DNA from 4 places in the Paraburkholderia sp. J94 genome. Region 3 is predicted to be linked to each of the others. Evidence: riboswitches for the same ligand, from Rfam matches in the RefSeq annotation. Region 3 holds a riboswitch; each other region holds the start of a gene.

Region 1 (4,419 bases), on a different contig from region 3:
CCCCGAATTGCCGATGAAACTCGTGCTCGATCCAATTTCCGCCTGGACCGGAACCCACTTGCCGTCGATGAAGTTGCTGCCCGATGCGCGTTGATAGACGCCCACCGCGTACACGTCAGTAGTCTTCGACAAGGCGTAATCCAGGGCGGTATTGATCTGATTCCAGCGGCCGGCGTATTGGCCGCTCAATTGCGAGAACGTGTAGCCCACGCCCGCGCTCAACGCCGGGCTAATGGCATATTTCCCGCCGATTTCATAGTTATTGAACGTGGAAGCCGTATTCGTGAGCGTCGAAAGCCACGTGCGTGTCCAGTTACCCCACACGGTAAAGCGCGCGAGTCGATAGCGCGCCCCGACACCGAACGTCTGCAGATCGCGCAGACCACCCGTATCCACGTTCGCCACACTGACACTGAAAGCCGGGCTCGCGCCATTCGGATATCGGATATTCGTATAGGCCGCCCCCGCTGCGAATGACCCCGCTGCATAGTTGGCGCCAAAGCTATAGGTGCTCGACGAGCCTTGCGTTTTCACGCCGTCGACCGTGGTCGTCGGCGTACCGGCGAAGCTGCCGGCCTGATTCGAAAAACCATACAACGCGCCGAATTGCAGACCGGCATAATTTGCGCTGCTGAACTTGACCGAATTATTAATGCGGCTAGCGGTGAGCTGGTCGAGATCGTTGATATGGAACGCGTAGTTCCCCGCAACGGTTTGATTACCCATCGTGTAATTCCCGCCGATATATTCATCGGAGAGCGAGTATTGACGGCCGAACGTCAGCGTTCCAACGCCCGCCTGAGCAATGCCGACCGCGGCATGGCGCCCGAATAATGCGCCGCCTTGCGCAGACGATCCATCCGCGCTGCTGAACCCGCTTTCGAGAACGAAGATCGCTTTCGTACCTCCGCCGAGATCCTCCGACCCGCGAATCCCCCACCGGCTGCCCTGCGCCACGCCATCGCCATATTTAACCAGGCTGTCATGACCGGACGACGTCGCCGCATTGTTGACATAGGTGATGCCGGCGTCCACCAGCCCGTAAAGGGCAATACTGCTTTGCGCATGGGCCGCTGTGCCGATACAACCCGCCGCGACTGTGAGGATGATCTTTCTGTTATTCATTGCTTTAGCCTTCTACCAACTTGATACCGTGGCATTCGACCGATTCAGCCAGACAAGGCGTGATTGAATCGGCGGAATGACGCTCCGCATGCTCAACCCGATTACCGGGTCGATATGCCCGCCGAAATATATCGAAGCGGGCACAATGCCAACGGGCACAGTTACGGGAGATCGCAATGAGTACAGTGATTCAAGGGTATTGTTTCAAGCGATGCGGCATTTACACCTTGTCGCGTGAATAAAACGTTAAGCCCACTCAAGCAGAAACGCGCATTTGACAGAAATAAAATCTGAGAATTCTGGGCGATTAACACGGCGAAAGATCACGGCAGCGCAGGATAAATTCGACCGCTTTTACATCGATTCATCGAGCCGACCAGGCGCTTTTTTCTCCCCTCGCAATTGACGCGCAGCCCCTCCGCCCTTTACCCTTGCGCACTGATGGTTCCCGGCAACGGGATCAAAAGGGAACGCAGTGACGACGCCCGGCGTCGAGTCTGCGGCTGCCCCCGCAACTGTAAGCGGCGAGTTCGTGCCATTGAGCGCCACTGGGAAACCGGGAAGGCCGGCATACGAACCGTGACCCGCAAGCCAGGAGACCTGCCATCGACCGAGGTCCATGCAGCCGCAACGGGCGGGGTGTCCCAATGCGCAAACCACGGCTTCGTGCGGTGGTCCGTTGCAGGACAGCCCCGACCTCAGGAACTGTCATATGTCCATCGCTCTCGAAACGGCCGCCGCGCCGGGAGCCCTTCGCCGCCGCGTCGCCGGCATTTACGTCGTGCTCGCGGTATTCAATATCGGCGCATGGATCTGGGCCTTCATCGCCTTTCACGCCCAGCCGCTGCTGCTCGGCACCGGCCTGCTCGCCTATGGATTCGGCTTGCGGCACGCCGTCGACGCCGACCATATCGCCGCCATCGACAACGTCACCCGCAAGCTGATGCAGGACGGCCAGCGTCCGGTCTCCGTGGGCTTCTTCTTCGCGCTCGGCCACTCGGCCGTGGTGCTGCTCGTGGCGATCGCCGTCGCGGCGACCGCGGCGGCGCTGGAGAGCCGCTTCGAGGCCTGGAAAGATATCGGCGGGGTCATCTCGACGAGCGTCTCCGCGCTGTTTCTGTTTCTGATCGCCGCGATGAACATCGTGATTCTGCGCGGCGTGTGGCGCGCGTTCGGCAAGGTCCGACGCGGCGAGCGTTACGACAACGACGATCTCGATCTGCTGCTGAATAGCCGCGGCCTGCTTTCGCGTCTGTTCCGCCCGCTGTTTCGTCTCGTTTCGCGACCGCTGTGGATGCTGCCGCTCGGCTTTCTGTTCGGACTCGGCTTCGACACCGCGACCGAAGTGAGCCTGCTCGGCATTTCCGCGAGCCAGGCGGCGCAAGGCGTGTCGATGGGCGTGGTGCTCGTGTTTCCCGTGCTGTTCGCAGCGGGCATGTCGCTCGTCGATACGACCGACGGCATCCTGATGCTCGGCGCCTACGACTGGGCCTTCGTGCGCCCCATCCGCAAGCTCTATTACAACCTCACGATCACGCTCGTTTCGGTCGCGGTGGCGGTGCTGATCGGCGGCATCGAAACGCTCGGACTGCTCGCGGACCACTTCAACCTGAAAGGCGGCTTCTGGGACGTCATCGGCAGCCTCAACGACAACTTCAACAACCTCGGTTTCATCATCATCGGCGTGTTCATTTTTTCGTGGGTCGCGTCGTTTGTGATCTATCGCCTGAAAGGCTATGACGACCTGGTGGCGCCGCAGTCCGACAAGCCATAAAAAAAGGCCGTGGCGAGGACATTCCCCGCCACAGCCATGACCCAACTACGACGTCACGCGAACGAACGCGTCACATGCCGCCAAACGGCTTCTTCACCGTCAGTTTGTTGGTCACCGACACGACGCCGGGCACGCCTCGCGCAATCGCTTCGACTTTCGGAATCTGCGCCGCGTCGGTCACGGTGCCGTTCAAGGTCACCGCGCCATCCTTCGCGCTCACGCTGATATCGCCCGCGCGAATCTCCTTGACCTTCACGATCTCCGCATAGACCTTCCTGCGCAGCGCGCGATCGGCTTTCCTGCCCGTCGGCGCGCTGGCGCTGGCGCCGGACGCGGCGACCGCCGCGTCACTGGCCGTTGCCGGCGTTTGCGACCACGCGCTCAGCGAGATCGCGACGATCGAGGCCGCCGCCAGCCCGAATACCGTGGATGTTTTCATCAGTTTTTTGCTCCGCTTGATCAGCATGGCTGGATCAGAAGTTGTGCCGGAGGCCGATCATGGCCGCCGTGGTCGAGACGCCCGGCGCAACCGGCGCGCCGTAGATAATGGTCTGGTTCATCGTCCCCTTGTTGTCCACGTAGCCGACCTGGGCATAGGCCTTGGTCCGCACGGACAGGTTGTATTCGGCGCCGATGGCGATTTCGGTCGAATGATTCGCCGAGTGATTGCGGTCCTTCAGGTAGTAGAAACCGGACGTGACCTTGAAGCGCGGGCCGAACTGGTAGCCAATACCGCCCGATGCCATTTCGTAGTCGACGAGATTGCTTTTCTCAGGATTCCTGCCGATTGCATAGGAACCGGACACCGACCACCCGGAGATCGTGTACATCGCGCCGAAGTAGTAGAAGCGATTGTTGTCCACGCCGGTCGCCGCGGCCGCCGGTGCGGCCGGATAGGTCAACGGAAACGGATTGGTGTCGTGCCCGTTGTAGTAAACCGCCGAGAGATTCAGGCCATAGTTCGAATACTTGAGCACGGCCGATTCGCGCGTGCCGCCCTGGAAATGCCCTGCCACGCCGCCCGGCGCATATTCGAGCGCGAACGACGCGCCATGGAATTTCGGCGACGTATAGACGAGCGCATTGCTGTCGTACAGCGCGCCGATCGGCGCATTCGTGCTCGTGCCGGTCCAGCCCGCCGCCTGGTTCATGCCCAGCCAGGCCGTGAGAATACTGCCGAAATACTGCGCGCCGCGAACGTCGGTCTCCGCCATCGCGTAGATCATCGGGATGATCTGGCGGCCGGCGTCGAACGTGCCGAACGGCCCCGATGCCCCGATCGTCGCGAACTGGTTGAAGATCGCGGTCGTGCCCGGCGTATCGGAGAGCCCGAACCGGCCGGTCGCGCTGTTGAACGTTCCTTGCAGCTTGAAGTTGACCTTGTAGCCGCCGCCAATGTCTTCGCTGCCCTTCATGCCCCAGAAGCTCGAATAGATGCCCCCGTCCTTCAATTGATACGTATGCCCCTGGTTCTTCGCAGTAGGCAGGAACGTAGCCGCCGAGGTGCTCTGGTACAGGAA
Region 2 (4,419 bases), on a different contig from region 3:
ACTCCGCACCCTTTTCGGTGCTTTCCGGCCAGCGCTGCATGATCGACTTCTGCTTCGTGTAGAAGCGCACGCCTTCCTCGCCATATGCGTGCATGTCGCCGAACAGGCTGCGCTTCCAGCCGCCGAAGCCGTGCCACGCCATCGGCACCGGAATCGGCACGTTGATGCCCACCATGCCCACTTCGATCTGGCGGCCGAACTCGCGCGCCACGTTGCCGTCACGCGTGAAGCAGGCCACGCCGTTGCCGAACTCGTGATCGTTGATCAGTTGCACCGCTTCCGAGAAGTCCTTCACGCGCACGCAGGCGAGCACCGGGCCGAAGATTTCTTCCTTGTAGATGCGCATTTCGGGCGTGACGTCGTCGAACAGCGTGCCGCCCGTGAAGAAGCCGTCTTCGTGACCCGGCACCTTGAGGCCGCGTCCGTCCACGACGAGCTTCGCGCCTTCTTCGATACCGGTGGCGATATAGCCTTCGATGCGCTCCAGCGCCTGCTTCGTGACGATCGGGCCCATTTCGGCGTCGGCTTCCATGCCGTTCTTCACCTTGAGCGTGCGCGCGCGCTCGGCCAGACGCGGCACGATCTTGTCGGCCACGTCGCCGACCAGCACGGCCACCGAAATCGCCATGCAGCGCTCGCCCGCCGAACCGTAGGCCGCGCCGATCAGCGCGTCGACGGCCTGGTCGAGATCGGCGTCGGGCATCACGACCATGTGATTCTTCGCGCCGCCCAGCGCCTGCACGCGCTTGCCGTGCTTCGCGCCCGTTTCGTAGATGTAGTTCGCGATCGGCGTGCTGCCGACGAAGCTCACGGCCTTCACGTCGCGATGCGCGATCAGCGCGTCGACCACGACCTTGTCGCCCTGCACGACGTTGAACACGCCGTCCGGCAGGCCCGCTTCGGTCAGCAGACGCGCCATGAACAGCGCGGCCGACGGATCGCGCTCGCTCGGCTTGAGCACGAACGTGCAGCCCGCCGCGAGCGCGACCGGGAACATCCAGCACGGCACCATGCACGGGAAGTTGAACGGCGTGATGCCCGCGACCACGCCCAGCGGCTGGCGCACGGTCCAGTTGTCCATGCCCGTGGAGACCTGCTCGGTGTAGTCGCCCTTGAGCAGTTGCGGAATGCCGCAGGCGAATTCGATCACGTCGATGCCGCGCGCGACTTCGCCTTGCGCGTCGGCGAATACCTTGCCGTGCTCGGCCGTGATGATGGCGGCGAGTTCGTCCTTGTGGCGGTTCATCAGTTCGAGGAAGCGCAGCATGACGCGCGCGCGGCGGATCGGCGGCGTGTCGCGCCAGGCCGGGAACGCGGCTTTCGCGCTCGCGACGGCGGCGTCGACATCGGCGACTTCGCCCAGCACGAGACGGCGCGCGGCCGCACCCGTCGCCGGATTGAAGACGGGCTGCGTGCGGTCGCCCGCGCCGCGTTCGCGCTTGCCGCCGATGTAGTTGACCACGTCCGCGGAATCGGTGAAGGCCTGCATGTCATCTCCTCGCTATTGAGTGTCGGTTGAGCATCACTGTGACGGCCAGTGTACGGAGCCGCCCGGCGTCTGCAAAGACACGGCGGCTGAATTGATTGTTTTCCACTGTGAACAATCGCAGTGCGCAGCGCTGAAAGATGCGCAGGCGCGGTGCTATCATCGGCGCATCGTTGAGTATTCGGGGCAGGAGTCTTTTCGTGGATACGCAGAACGTCGAAGCACTCTGGACCCATTTGCACTGGCTGAATGTGCTGGCGGCGCAGGGCAGTTACACGGCGGCCGCCGCGCGCCTTGGCGTGAGCAAGGCCGCGATGAGCCAGCGGATCGCCGAACTGGAACGCGTGGCGGGCGTCGCGCTGGTGCAGCGCACCACGCGCAGCGTGCGCTTCACGGAGGCGGGATTGCGGCTGGTCGAGGACACGCGCGCGGAGTTCGAGCGCATCGCCACGAGTTTCGCGAGCGTGCGCGAAATGGCCGATATCGCGCGCGGCACGGTACGCGTGACCGCGCCCGTGGCATTCGCGCGTCAGCAACTGGTGCCGCGCCTCGCGCAGTTCGCGCGCGCGAATCCCGAGGTGCGCGTGCAGCTTGAACTCTCCGACCGGCTCACGTCGATTGCGAGCGAAGGTTTCGATCTCGCGATTCGCCACAGCGCGCAAGTGCCGGAAACGCATGTGGCGTTCAAGCTTTGCGATACGCGCTCGGTGATCGTCGCCACGCGCGCGTATCTGAAGCTGCGCGGCACGCCGCAAACGCCCGCCGATCTCGCGCAGCACGACTGTCTTTACTATCCGCGCACGCTCGGGTCGGGCGCGTGGTCGTTCGAGAAAACGGGCCGCCGCGCCGAGCAGTCGCGTGTGAACGTGACCGTGAACGGGCCGGTGTCGGCGAATAACAGCGAGGCGCTGCGCGACGCAGCGCTCGAACATCTGGGCATCGCTTTGCTGCCCGATTTCAGCGCGCAGGCCGCGTTGCAGGCGGGCAAGCTCGTCGTGCTGCTGCCTGCGTGGCGGCCGGTGGGCGCGTTCGCGTCGCAGTTGCACGTGGTGCGGCCCTATGGCGCGCACGTGCCGCGCGCCGTGACCTTGTTCGCCGATTTCCTGCGTCAGACCTTCAAGCAGGGATTTCCGCTCGAATGAGCCGATGAATACGGGGATGAAAGCCGCGACGCGCATCTGACGTTTTTTCGCATCGCCTGGCACAGCGGAGGTTGACGCGCCGAACGCACCGCCTTTACGCTCGCGCGCTGATGGTTCCCGGCGACGGGATCAAAAGGGAACGCAGTAACGGCGCGCGAACGGCGCACGCCGGAAGTCTGCGGCTGTCCCCGCAACTGTGAGCGGCGAGTCCATGCCAGCGAAGGCCACTGGGAAACCGGGAAGGCCGGCATCGGGCGGCGACCCGCGAGCCAGGAGACCTGCCATCGACCGAGGTCCAAGCAGCCGCAAAGGGCGGGGTGTCCCGATGCGCGCGCGCCGCCCGCGCGGCCGCCCGTTGCAAGGACAGTTCGACCTCAGGATCTGTCTGCTCATGAAGTATCGTCAATTCGTTCTCGCGACCGCCGTGGCCGCCTGCGCCTGGCAGTGCGCCGATGCGCAAACGTCCACACAAAGCGCTGAACAAGGCGCTGAACCCGGCGCCGCACCAACCCAGGCCGACGCAACGTTGCCGAACATTCTCGTCGTCGGCGACACGCAGCATCTGCCGCAATCGTTCGATCAGCGCTACGCCAGCACCCAGGTGCTCACGCGCGCGGATCTCGACCGGCTCGACCCCATCGACCCGAGCATCACGCAGGCGCTCGCCACGCTGCCCGGCGTGAGCGTGTCGCAGAGCGGCGGTCCTGGCGCGACCGCTTCGGTCAGCATTCGCGGCTCGGCGGCCAATCAGGTGGCTGTGTTCATCGATGGCATCCGCGTGGGGTCGGCGACCACGGGCACGGCCGCGTGGGCCGATCTGCCGACCTCGGCGTTCGACCGCGTGGAAGTGATTTCGGGCCCGGCTGCCGCCTCGTTCGGCGCGGATGCCGTGGGCGGCGTCGTGCAGCTGTTCACGCGCCACGCCTCGAATCAGCCGAATCAGACCACGGTGTCGTTCGGCGGCGGCTCGAACAAGACCTTCGACACGCAGCTGCGCACTTCCGGCACCGTGCCGTCGAGCGGGCCGCTCGCGGCGCTCGGCGGGCTCACGTATTCGCTCGGCCTGCACGACTACAACACGGCGGGCATCGACGCGACCAAGCCGTGGGCCTACGGCCACGAGGACGGCCGCAATCCGTATCACGCGCAGGATCTGGACGCGCGCCTCGGCTATGCGCGCGACAACTGGTCGATCTCGACCTTCGCGCTCTATCACCAGTCGGATCTCTCGTACGACAACGCGGGTTACGCCGATCGCCAGCGCGATCATCAGCTCACGACGGGCGTGGCGTTCCATCTCGACATCACGCCGACCACGCAGTTCGATCAGTCGTTCGGTTACGCGTATGACCGCCAGTTCATCTACGCGAACGATCCTGGCATTCCGACCGACGAGTTCGATTCGACGCGCCTGAGCAGCTCGACTTCGATCACGCATCAGGAAACCGGCCACACGCTGTTCGGGCAGGCGCTTTCGGGCGAGACCAAGCTCGCCTACGACTTCACGCGCGAGCAGGCGTATCTGCCCGTCGAAGTGCCGGACGGGCTGCCCGCGCGCAACGACTCCGCCGTGTCGATGCATCAGTCGGTCATGCTCGGCGACTGGACGCTGTTCCTCGCGGGCCGCCACGAAATCGTGCAGGGGCAGAGCGTGAACACGGGCAACGCGGCGCTCGCGTGGGCGATCACGCCGGTCTATACGGCGCGCGTCTCGTACGGCAACGCGTTCCGTCTGCCGACGTTCAACGACCTCTACTATCCGGGCTACGCGAATCCGAATCTGCAGCCCGA
Region 3 (4,419 bases):
GGATGATAGATCGCGGCGGCGGGCAGCACGACGGGCAGCGCGGGCTCACTGCCCCAGTCGAACGCGCGCCACGCGAGCGCGCGCAGAAAACCTTCGGCGTTCGCCGCGCCGCCTTCGCGCAGATAACGCCACAAAAGACGGCAAAAATCCGGCTCGGCGCGGCTCTTGGCGATCAGGTTCGGATCTTCCTGCAAGTCGCCCGAGAACATCGCGAGCAGTTGCCCGCGCTGCTCCGCGAGCGACACGACCTGCTCGATGCCATACGGCCAATAGGTTTCGCCGCCCAGATGATCGACCACGACCACGCGCGCGTGCTTGAGCACGTCGTCGATATAAAAATCCACCGACGCGTTCTGGCGCAGATACGTGACGTTCGCGAGCCGCACGCCCGGAAAGCCCGCGGGCAGACGCGGCACCACGCTCGCCAGCAGCGCAAGCGTGGTATCCGCCGAACTCAGAATGACGATCTCGGCGGGCTGCTGATCGATGCGGATCACGCCCTGCGTGTCGTCGACGAAACCGCCCGGCGTGGTGCGCAGCAAATGCATGTGTGTCGCTCGTAAAACGTCGTGCTGATTGCGCTGATCGTGCTCATTGCGCGGACGCGGTTTGCACGGCGTTTTGCGCCGCCGCCAGCGCCGCGTCGAACGCGGCTTGCAGCGTGGCGGCGTCGAGGTCCTCGCCGATCAGCACAAAGCGGCTCGCGAGCGGTTGCGCCGCGCTTTCCTGCGCGTTCCAGCGGCGGTCGAAATAGCTGTCGAAGCGGCGGCCCACGCCCTGAATCACGAGGCGCATCGGCGCGCCCGGCAGCGCGGCGAAACCCTTCACGCGATAGATCGTGTGCGCATCGACGAGCTTTTGCAGCGCCTCGACCGCCACGTCGCGCGACGCGACCTGCGCCTCAACGACGACCGAATCGAATTCGTCGTGATGATGGTCGGCATCGTCGGCGGAACCGTGATGGTCGTGGCGCAGATGGATGCTCTCCTCCGACGCCGCTTCGAGACCGAGCAGCGTGTGCAGGTCGAGCTTGCCGTGCTGCGCGCGCACGATCTTCACCTGCGGCGGCAGTTCTTCGCGCAGGTCTTCGATCAGCGCGTCCTGCGCGGCGGCGTCGATCAGATCGGTCTTGTTCAGGATGACGAGATCGGCGGCCGAAAGCTGGTCTTCGAACAGTTCGTGCAGCGGCGATTCGTGATCGAGATTCGGATCGGCCTTGCGCTGCGCATCGACGGCCTGCGGGTTTTCCGCGAACTGGCCGCTCGCGGCGGCGGGACCGTCGACGACCGTCACGACCGCATCGACCGTGAAGGCGTTGCGGATCGACGGCCAGTTGAAGGCCTGCACGAGCGGCTTGGGCAGCGCGAGGCCCGAGGTTTCGATCAGCACGTGGTCGATGTCGGCGCGGCGTTCGAGCAGTTGCTCCATCACCGGGAAGAATTCTTCCTGCACGGTGCAGCACAGGCAGCCGTTCGCGAGTTCGTAGAGCTGGCCTTCCGTTTCGTTGCCGTTCTCGTCGCAACCGATGCCGCAGCCGCGCAGGATTTCGCCGTCGATACCCAGTTCGCCGAATTCGTTGACGATGACCGCGACGCGCAGGCCGCCCGCGTGCTGGAGGATGTGGCGCAGCAGCGTGGTTTTGCCGCTGCCGAGGAAGCCCGTGACGATGGTGACGGGGATTTTGCGCATCTGCATGTGGAAGCTCCTTCGGCGCATCGGCCGCAGGTGAAGTGCGCCGCGCCGGGCGTGTCGCGCGTGGGCGTCCGGCCGGAGGGGATCGTCGCGTGGCGCGCATGAAAACACGCGCAACACGCGGAACACGCGCAAGCGGCGCGCGGCGGCATGCAGCCCGCACCACTTCGATCGACGATACAACCGGCTTGGACGCGCCACGGGCAAGGCCCGGCATGACGCATGAAATCATGGACGCGGCGCCGCAACCCCGCAGCGCGCATCCCGCGTATCTGGCCGGTATCCGGACTGACGAGTCACGCCGCTTCGCCTTCCCGCGCGCCGCGCCGTGGGGCGCGCTTCGCACAGTGGCCATGCATGCGGCGCATGCGATGAAGCGGCTTGCATCGACCTTGCAGCCGATGCGCTCGTTGTACCGTTGCGGGTGCAGTTCAGGTTGGCCGTGCCCGTGGCGGGATGGCTCCCTGATTCCCGTTTAACTGCGTGCGAAACGTACGCGCACGCGAGCACCAGAGTGCGTGCGAGTGTAGGCGCGGGTGGGCGGCGCGTCAACCGGGCGGGGGCGCGGCTCAGGGGCATTGGGGCGCGGATTTGCGGCGGATTTGCGGCGGATTTGCGGCGGATTTGCGGCGGATTTTCCGCCTCGGCCCGAGGCCGTCACGCGCTCGCCGCCGCCCCCGGTTTTATCCGCGATGCCGCCCAAGCGAGGCGCAGCGCGCGAAATGCGTGTGCTATCGTATGCGCGCATTTGCGGCGTTTCCGACGTTTCCGCTCGATTTCGCCTGCTGTTTTTGGCTGGTTTTTGGGCTGTTTTTTGGCGGCCCCCACGCGAGACGCCCTGATTTTTGCCCCGGCCTTCACCCCCGACTTTCCGCGCTCAGTGAACCCTTCCCCGCCCGCCGACTGCTTGCCCGATGCCGCCCCGGCAGCGGACAATGCGGCGCCGCGCGCGCTTGCGATGGGCATCGGCTGCCGCCAGGGCGTGACGGTCGCGCAGATCGAGGCCGCCGTGCGGGCCGCGCTCGGCGCGTGGCCGCTCGCACGCGTGCGGGCCGTGGCGACGCTCGACGCGAAAATCGACGAGCCCGCATTGCGCGCGTTTTGCGCCGCGCATGCGCTGCCGCTGCAGGGCTTCACGCGCGGGCAGGTGGAGGCGATGTCGCTGCAAGCGGCGTCAAAATCGGCATCAAAATCGGCACTACAAGCAGCACCGGATTCACCACCGAGCGCGGCGGCACTCGCGCGTTTCGGCGTGCCCGGCGTGTGCGAACCGTGCGCGCGGCTCGCGGCCGGAGGCGGCGCGCTGGTCCGCGGCAAGCTCGCGCTCGACGGCGTGACCGTCGCGCTCGCCGCCATCGCGCCCGATCCACGAAGCTGACGCCAGCAACGCACGCATACGCACAAACACGCACGAACACGCAGCACCCGACACTCATCGCATACACAACAGGACTCTTCGCGACGATGAAAACCGATCCCGAATCGCACCAACGCATGACCCAGCGCCGCCGCGAAGGCCACGAGAAAAAGCAGGCCGCCGCGACGCTCGAAAAAGGCCTCTTGATCGTCAACACCGGCAACGGCAAGGGCAAGAGCACGGCGGCGTTCGGCATGGCCGTGCGCGTGCTCGGCCACGGCATGAAGCTCGGCGTCGTGCAGTTCATCAAGGGCGCGCTGCATACGTCCGAGCGCGATTTTCTCGCCAGCGTGGCGCACTGCGACTTCGTCACGATGGGCGACGGCTACACCTGGAACACGCAGAATCGCGACGCCGACATCGCCACCGCGCGCAAAGGCTGGGACGCCGCGAAGCGCATGATCGAGAGCGGCGAATACGCCATGGTGATCCTCGACGAGCTGAACACCGTGCTCAAGTACGACTATCTGCCGCTCGACGAAGTGCTCGGTGTACTGACCGCGCGCGGGCCGATGCAGCACATCGTCGTCACGGGCCGCCACGCCGCCGACGAAATGATCGAAGCCGCCGACCTCGTCACCGAAATGCGGCTCGTCAAGCATCCGTATCGCGAGCAAGGCGTGAAGGCGCAAAAGGGCGTGGAGTTCTGACGCGATGACCGCGACGGCGACGCGCGTGGCCTGCCCCGCGCTCTTTATCAGCGCGCCGGCCTCGGGCCAGGGCAAGACCACGCTCACGGCGGGGCTCGCGCGTCTGCACCGGCGCGCCGGGCGGCGCGTGCGCGTGTTCAAGACCGGCCCCGACTTTCTCGACCCGATGATCCTCGAACGCGCGAGCGGCGCGCCCGTGCTCTCGCTCGACTTGTGGATGGTCGGCGAAGCGGGCTGCCGCGCGCTGCTCGCGCAGGCCGCGCAGGAAGCCGACCTGATCCTGATCGAAGGCGTGATGGGCCTGTTCGACGGCACGCCGAGCAGCGCCGATCTCGCCGCCACGTTCGGCGTGCCGGTGGCTGCCGCGATCTCCGCGAAGTCGATGGCGCAGACCTTCGGCGCGATTGCGTTCGGCCTCGCGCGCTTTCGCGCCGACGTGCCGTTTCACGGCGTGCTCGCCAATCACGTCGGCTCGCCGCGCCACGCGCAGATGTTGCAGGAAGCGCTGCCCGCCGATATCCGCTGGCTCGGCCACGTCGCCAGCGACGCGGCGTTCGCGCTGCCCGAGCGTCATCTGGGCCTGCATCGCGCCGACGAAATCGGCGACCTCGACGCGCGCATCGACCGCGCCGCCGACGCGCTCGAAGCGACCGCGCTCGC
Region 4 (4,419 bases), on a different contig from region 3:
GCCCCGTCGACGTGCTCGTGAACAACGCGGGATACGGCCACGAGGGCGTGATGGAAGAATCGCCGCTCGCGGAATTGCGCAAGCAGTTCGACGTGAACGTATTCGGCGCAGTCGCGATGATGAAGGCCGTGCTGCCGTTCATGCGCGCGCAGCGGCGCGGCCACATCCTGAACATCACCTCGATGGGCGGGTACATCACCATGCCGGGCATCAGCTATTACTGCGGCAGCAAATTCGCTTTAGAAGGCATTTCCGAAGCGCTCGGCAAGGAGGTCGCGCCGCTCGGCATCGCGGTCACGGCCGTTGCGCCGGGTTCGTTCCGCACCGACTGGGCGGGCCGCTCGATGATGCGCACGCCGCGTTCGATCGCCGACTACGACGCGATTTTCGATCCGATCCGCCAGGCGCGCGAGGAAAAGAGCGGCAAGCAACTCGGCGATCCGCACAAGGCCGCGCGCGCGATGCTCGCCGCGATCGAAGCCGAAACGCCGCCCGCGCATCTGTTGCTCGGCAGCGATGCGCTCGGCCTCGTGCGCGGCAAACTCGCGGCGCTGGAGCAGGAGATCGGCGCGTGGGAAAGCGTGACGATCTCGACGGACGGTTGAGCGGACGATCAATCCAACGATCAAGCGCGCGCGGTTTATCCCTGCACTTCGTGGGCGTCGCGCGCTTCGTCCTCCGCGCCGTCGTCCCACGCGGGAAACGGATCGCTATACGCGATCCACGCCTGCGGCCCCTCGGCCATTTCGGCGTCGCTGAGCAAACAGGCGTCGAGCCGCGCGCGCAAGCCTGCTTCGTCCATCTCCATGCCGATCAGCACGAGTTCCTGGCGCGCGTCGCCGACATGCGCGTCCCAGTTTCCTTCGATGAATTCGAGCGATTCCGCGTCGGTCGGCCAGCGATGCTTCGGCACCGCGGCCCACCACAAACCGGCCATGCCGTGACGGCACACCGCGCCCGCCTGCGACCACGACGCCGCGTGCGTCGGCCGGCTCGCGAGCCAGAAGAAGCCCTTCGAGCGCACCACGCCCGGCCACTCGGAATTGATCAGCGCCCAGAAACGCTGCGGATGCAGCGGCCGTCGCGCGCGCCACACGAAGCTCGCGATGCCGTATGCCTCGGTCTCCGGCGTGTGCTCGCCGCGCAATTCCGCGAGCCAGCCCGGCGCTTTCGACGCTTCCTCGAAATCGAACAGGCGCGTATCGAGCACGCGGTCAAGCGGCACGCGGCCGAACTCCGCGACCTCGATGCGCGCGCGCGCATTGAGCCGCTGCAGGATCGCCATGAGCCGTTCGAGCGCCGCGTCGTCGATCAGATCGACCTTGTTGAGCACGATCGCATCGCAGAACTCGATCTGTTCGATCAGCAGATCGACGACCGTGCGCGTGTCCTCGTCGCCGAGCGATTCGCCGCGCGCCTGCAGGCTGTCCTGCGAGCCGTAATCGCGCAGGAAATTGAACGCATCGACCACCGTGACCATCGTGTCCAGACGCGCGACGTCCGAAAGACTCTGGCCGCTTTCGTCCGCGAACGTGAAGGTTTCGGCCACCGGCAGCGGCTCCGAAATCCCCGTCGATTCGATCACGAGCTGATCGAAACGCCCTTCGCGCGCGAGCCGGTTCACTTCGAGCAGCAGGTCCTCGCGCAGCGTGCAGCAGATGCAGCCATTGCTCATCTCGACGAGCTTTTCGTCGGTGCGCGAGAGTTCCGCGCCGCCGTTGCGCACGAGCGCCGCGTCGATGTTCACCTCGCTCATGTCGTTGACGATGACCGCGACGCGCCGCCCTTCGCGGTTGTTCAGGATGTGGTTGAGCAGCGTGGTCTTGCCCGCGCCCAGAAAGCCGGACAGCACGGTAACCGGCAAGCGTGAATCCATCGGATGACTCCTTCGACGAGTGTGGGGAAACGGGGTGTCCGTCTTATTGAGTGTTATGTTATAACATCGCAGACAAAACGGGCAACGAAGGAAACAGGTCAACGGGCGGGCCGCGTGGCTTACAATTCCGTTTCGTCATGCCCGGAAGCTGGTGCAAATCCAGCACGGTCGCGCCACTGTGATCGGCCTTCGCGCCGAAAGTCAGACCTGGGCATCGGCACTCATCAACCGTACTTTCGGGGCGCGAAACCCCTGGAGAAATCAGCATGACTGCACCGGCCGTCTCGCGGCGCGCGCTCGCTCGCCGCTCGTCCCTCGTCTCAAGCGTCCATTCGCTCGCGTGTTGCACGTGTTGCACGTGTTGCACGTGTTGCACGTGTCGCGCGGTATCGCGCGTCGGCATCGGCATCGCCTAGATCCGCCAGGCTCAGCGCCTCCGCTTTCTGTTTTTTGTTTTTCGCTTTCGCGTCGATCGCTTCGACGCGGGCCTGTGTGCGCGCTCGCGCCTCGCACGCCTCGCATAACAACACCGCACCGAACAAGAATGGACGTATCCACACCGCTTTCCAGCGCGCGGCGCTTCGCCGTGCGCGGCGCCTTCGCCTGCTCGTGCCTCGCCCACGCGGCTCACGCTTTCGCGGACGGCGAGACCGCTTCGTCCCCCGACGCCAGCACACCATCGTCAAACGCCACGCTGCCCGCCGTGCGCGTGAACGCCGCGTCCGCCACGAAGGCCGCATCCGGCAAACCCGATCTCGCGACGCCGCTCACCACCGGCAGCCGCCTCGGCCTCTCCAGCCTCGACACGCCCGCGAGCGTCGAAGCCATCGGCAGCGCGCAACTCACCGAGCGCGGCGACAACAACGTGACCCAGGCCGTCACGCGCGCCGCCGGTTTCGCCACCGACGCCGCGCCCGGCAACGGCGGCACCTCGCTCTCCGTGCGCGGCTTCAGCGGCCCCGAATCGGTCACCACACTTTACGACGGCCTGCGCATGTACGCGGGCGCGGGCACCGTGTCGTTCCCGTTCGACACGTGGTCGGCGGAACGCATCGAAGTGCTGCGCGGCCCGGCCTCAGTGCTCTACGGCGAAGGCGGCATCGGCGGCGTCATCAACGTCGTGCCGAAAGCGCCGCAACGCGACTACGCCACGACGATCCAGCTCGGCGCGGGCAGCTACGGAGAAAAGCGCGTGGCGCTCGACACGACCGGCGCGCTCGGCCCGATGCTGTCCTACCGCTTCTATCTCGCCGACGACCGCAACAACGGCTGGCTGCCGCGCGGCGAATCGCACACGACCGCGCTCGGCGGCGCGCTGCGTCTGGACGTGAATCCGCGTCTCTCGTTCACGCTCGATTACGACTACGGGCGTCAACTGCCCGCGCGCTATTTCGGCGTGCCGGTGACGGACGGGCAACTCGATCCCGCGCTCGAACGCCAGAACTACAACGTCGGCAATGCGTCGATCGCGTATTACGACCAGTGGACGCGCCTGAACACGCAATGGCGCGCGGCGCGCGGCATCATCGTGCGCAACCAGCTTTACTATCTGCTCACGAACCGCCACTGGCGCGACAGCGAAAGCTACACGCTGATGGGCGACGGCAACGTGCTGCGCAGCGACTACCTCGAAATCCTGCATCACGAACGGCAGATCGGCGATACGCTCGACGCGACCTTCGACGGCCGCGTGCTCGGTCGTCAGGACCGACTCGTCGTGGGCGCGGATTTCAACGCGATTTCGTTTCTCGACACCAGTAATTCTCCCTATGACGGTTCGTCGATCGTGCCCCAATCCGGCTTCGATCCGGGCGTGTTTTCGAGCCCCGATCCGACCGTGCCGCAATTTCGCACCAGCACGCGCCAGGCGTCCGTATACGCGGAAAACCGCCTCGAATTGACCGATCGCCTCGCCTGGGTCGCGGGCCTGCGCTACGACCACATCGACTATCACCGCGATACTTTTGCCACGGTCAGCGGTCCCGCGTCGTCGTTCGATCGCACCTTCGCGCACACGGGCTGGCGCACCGGCCTCGTGTTCTCGCTCACGCCGGACCTCTCGTTCTACGCGCAATACACCACGGGCGCCGAGGGCGTGGGCTCGCTCGTCACGCTCTCGCAGTCGAGCAGTAACTTCACGCTCGCGAACGGCGAGCAGTGGGAAGCGGGCGTCAAGCAGCAATTGTGGGGCGGCCGCGCGTCGTGGACGCTCGCGTTCTATCAGATCGTCAAGCGCGATCTGCTGACCACCGATCCGTCGAATCCCGATCTCACGCAGCAGGTCGGCAAGCAGTCGTCGCGCGGCGTGGAATGGACGGGCGCGCTGCAACTGGGCGGCGGCTGGTCGATCGACGCGAACGCCTCGTTCCTGCGCGCGCGTTACGACGACTTCAACGAAAGCGTGAACGGCCAGAGCGTGTCGCGCGCGGGCAATGTGCCGTACAACATTCCCGAGCAGACCGCGAACGTGTGGCTCGACTGGGCGTTCGTGCCGGGTTGGCGCGCGGGCGCGGGCGTGCATTACGTGGGCCGCCGTTACGGCG

Evidence for each region. A riboswitch is a leader RNA that binds a small molecule or an ion and turns the genes downstream of it on or off. The one in region 3 is predicted to bind cobalamin.
Region 1: another riboswitch for cobalamin. It lies ahead of U4Y88_RS00870 (HoxN/HupN/NixA family nickel/cobalt transporter); the one in region 3 lies ahead of cobW (cobalamin biosynthesis protein CobW).
Region 2: another riboswitch for cobalamin. It lies ahead of U4Y88_RS28395 (TonB-dependent receptor domain-containing protein); the one in region 3 lies ahead of cobW (cobalamin biosynthesis protein CobW).
Region 4: another riboswitch for cobalamin. It lies ahead of U4Y88_RS13275 (TonB-dependent receptor); the one in region 3 lies ahead of cobW (cobalamin biosynthesis protein CobW).

What each region holds. Positions count from the first base shown of each region.
Region 1 covers NZ_CAJMZH010000001.1:191,161-195,579, reverse strand. Annotated here, with positions in the region: gene U4Y88_RS00875 (porin) at 1-1,125, opposite strand, end outside; cobalamin riboswitch at 1,551-1,748, shown strand; gene U4Y88_RS00870 (HoxN/HupN/NixA family nickel/cobalt transporter) at 1,838-2,899, shown strand; gene U4Y88_RS00865 (BON domain-containing protein) at 2,970-3,338, opposite strand; gene U4Y88_RS00860 (porin) at 3,373-4,419, opposite strand, start outside.
Region 2 covers NZ_CAJMZH010000015.1:120,449-124,867, reverse strand. Annotated here, with positions in the region: gene U4Y88_RS28405 (CoA-acylating methylmalonate-semialdehyde dehydrogenase) at 1-1,489, opposite strand, end outside; gene U4Y88_RS28400 (LysR family transcriptional regulator) at 1,687-2,628, shown strand; cobalamin riboswitch at 2,723-2,929, shown strand; gene U4Y88_RS28395 (TonB-dependent receptor domain-containing protein) at 3,020-4,419, shown strand, end outside.
Region 3 covers NZ_CAJMZH010000013.1:48,622-53,040, reverse strand. Annotated here, with positions in the region: gene cobN (cobaltochelatase subunit CobN) at 1-548, opposite strand, end outside; gene cobW (cobalamin biosynthesis protein CobW) at 592-1,689, opposite strand; cobalamin riboswitch at 1,949-2,221, opposite strand; gene U4Y88_RS25955 (cobalamin biosynthesis protein) at 2,651-3,070, shown strand; gene cobO (cob(I)yrinic acid a,c-diamide adenosyltransferase) at 3,157-3,759, shown strand; gene U4Y88_RS25945 (cobyrinate a,c-diamide synthase) at 3,764-4,419, shown strand, end outside.
Region 4 covers NZ_CAJMZH010000005.1:472,465-476,883, forward strand. Annotated here, with positions in the region: gene U4Y88_RS13265 (oxidoreductase) at 1-605, shown strand, start outside; gene zigA (zinc metallochaperone GTPase ZigA) at 641-1,876, opposite strand; adenosylcobalamin (AdoCbl) riboswitch at 1,993-2,141, shown strand; gene U4Y88_RS13275 (TonB-dependent receptor) at 2,421-4,419, shown strand, end outside.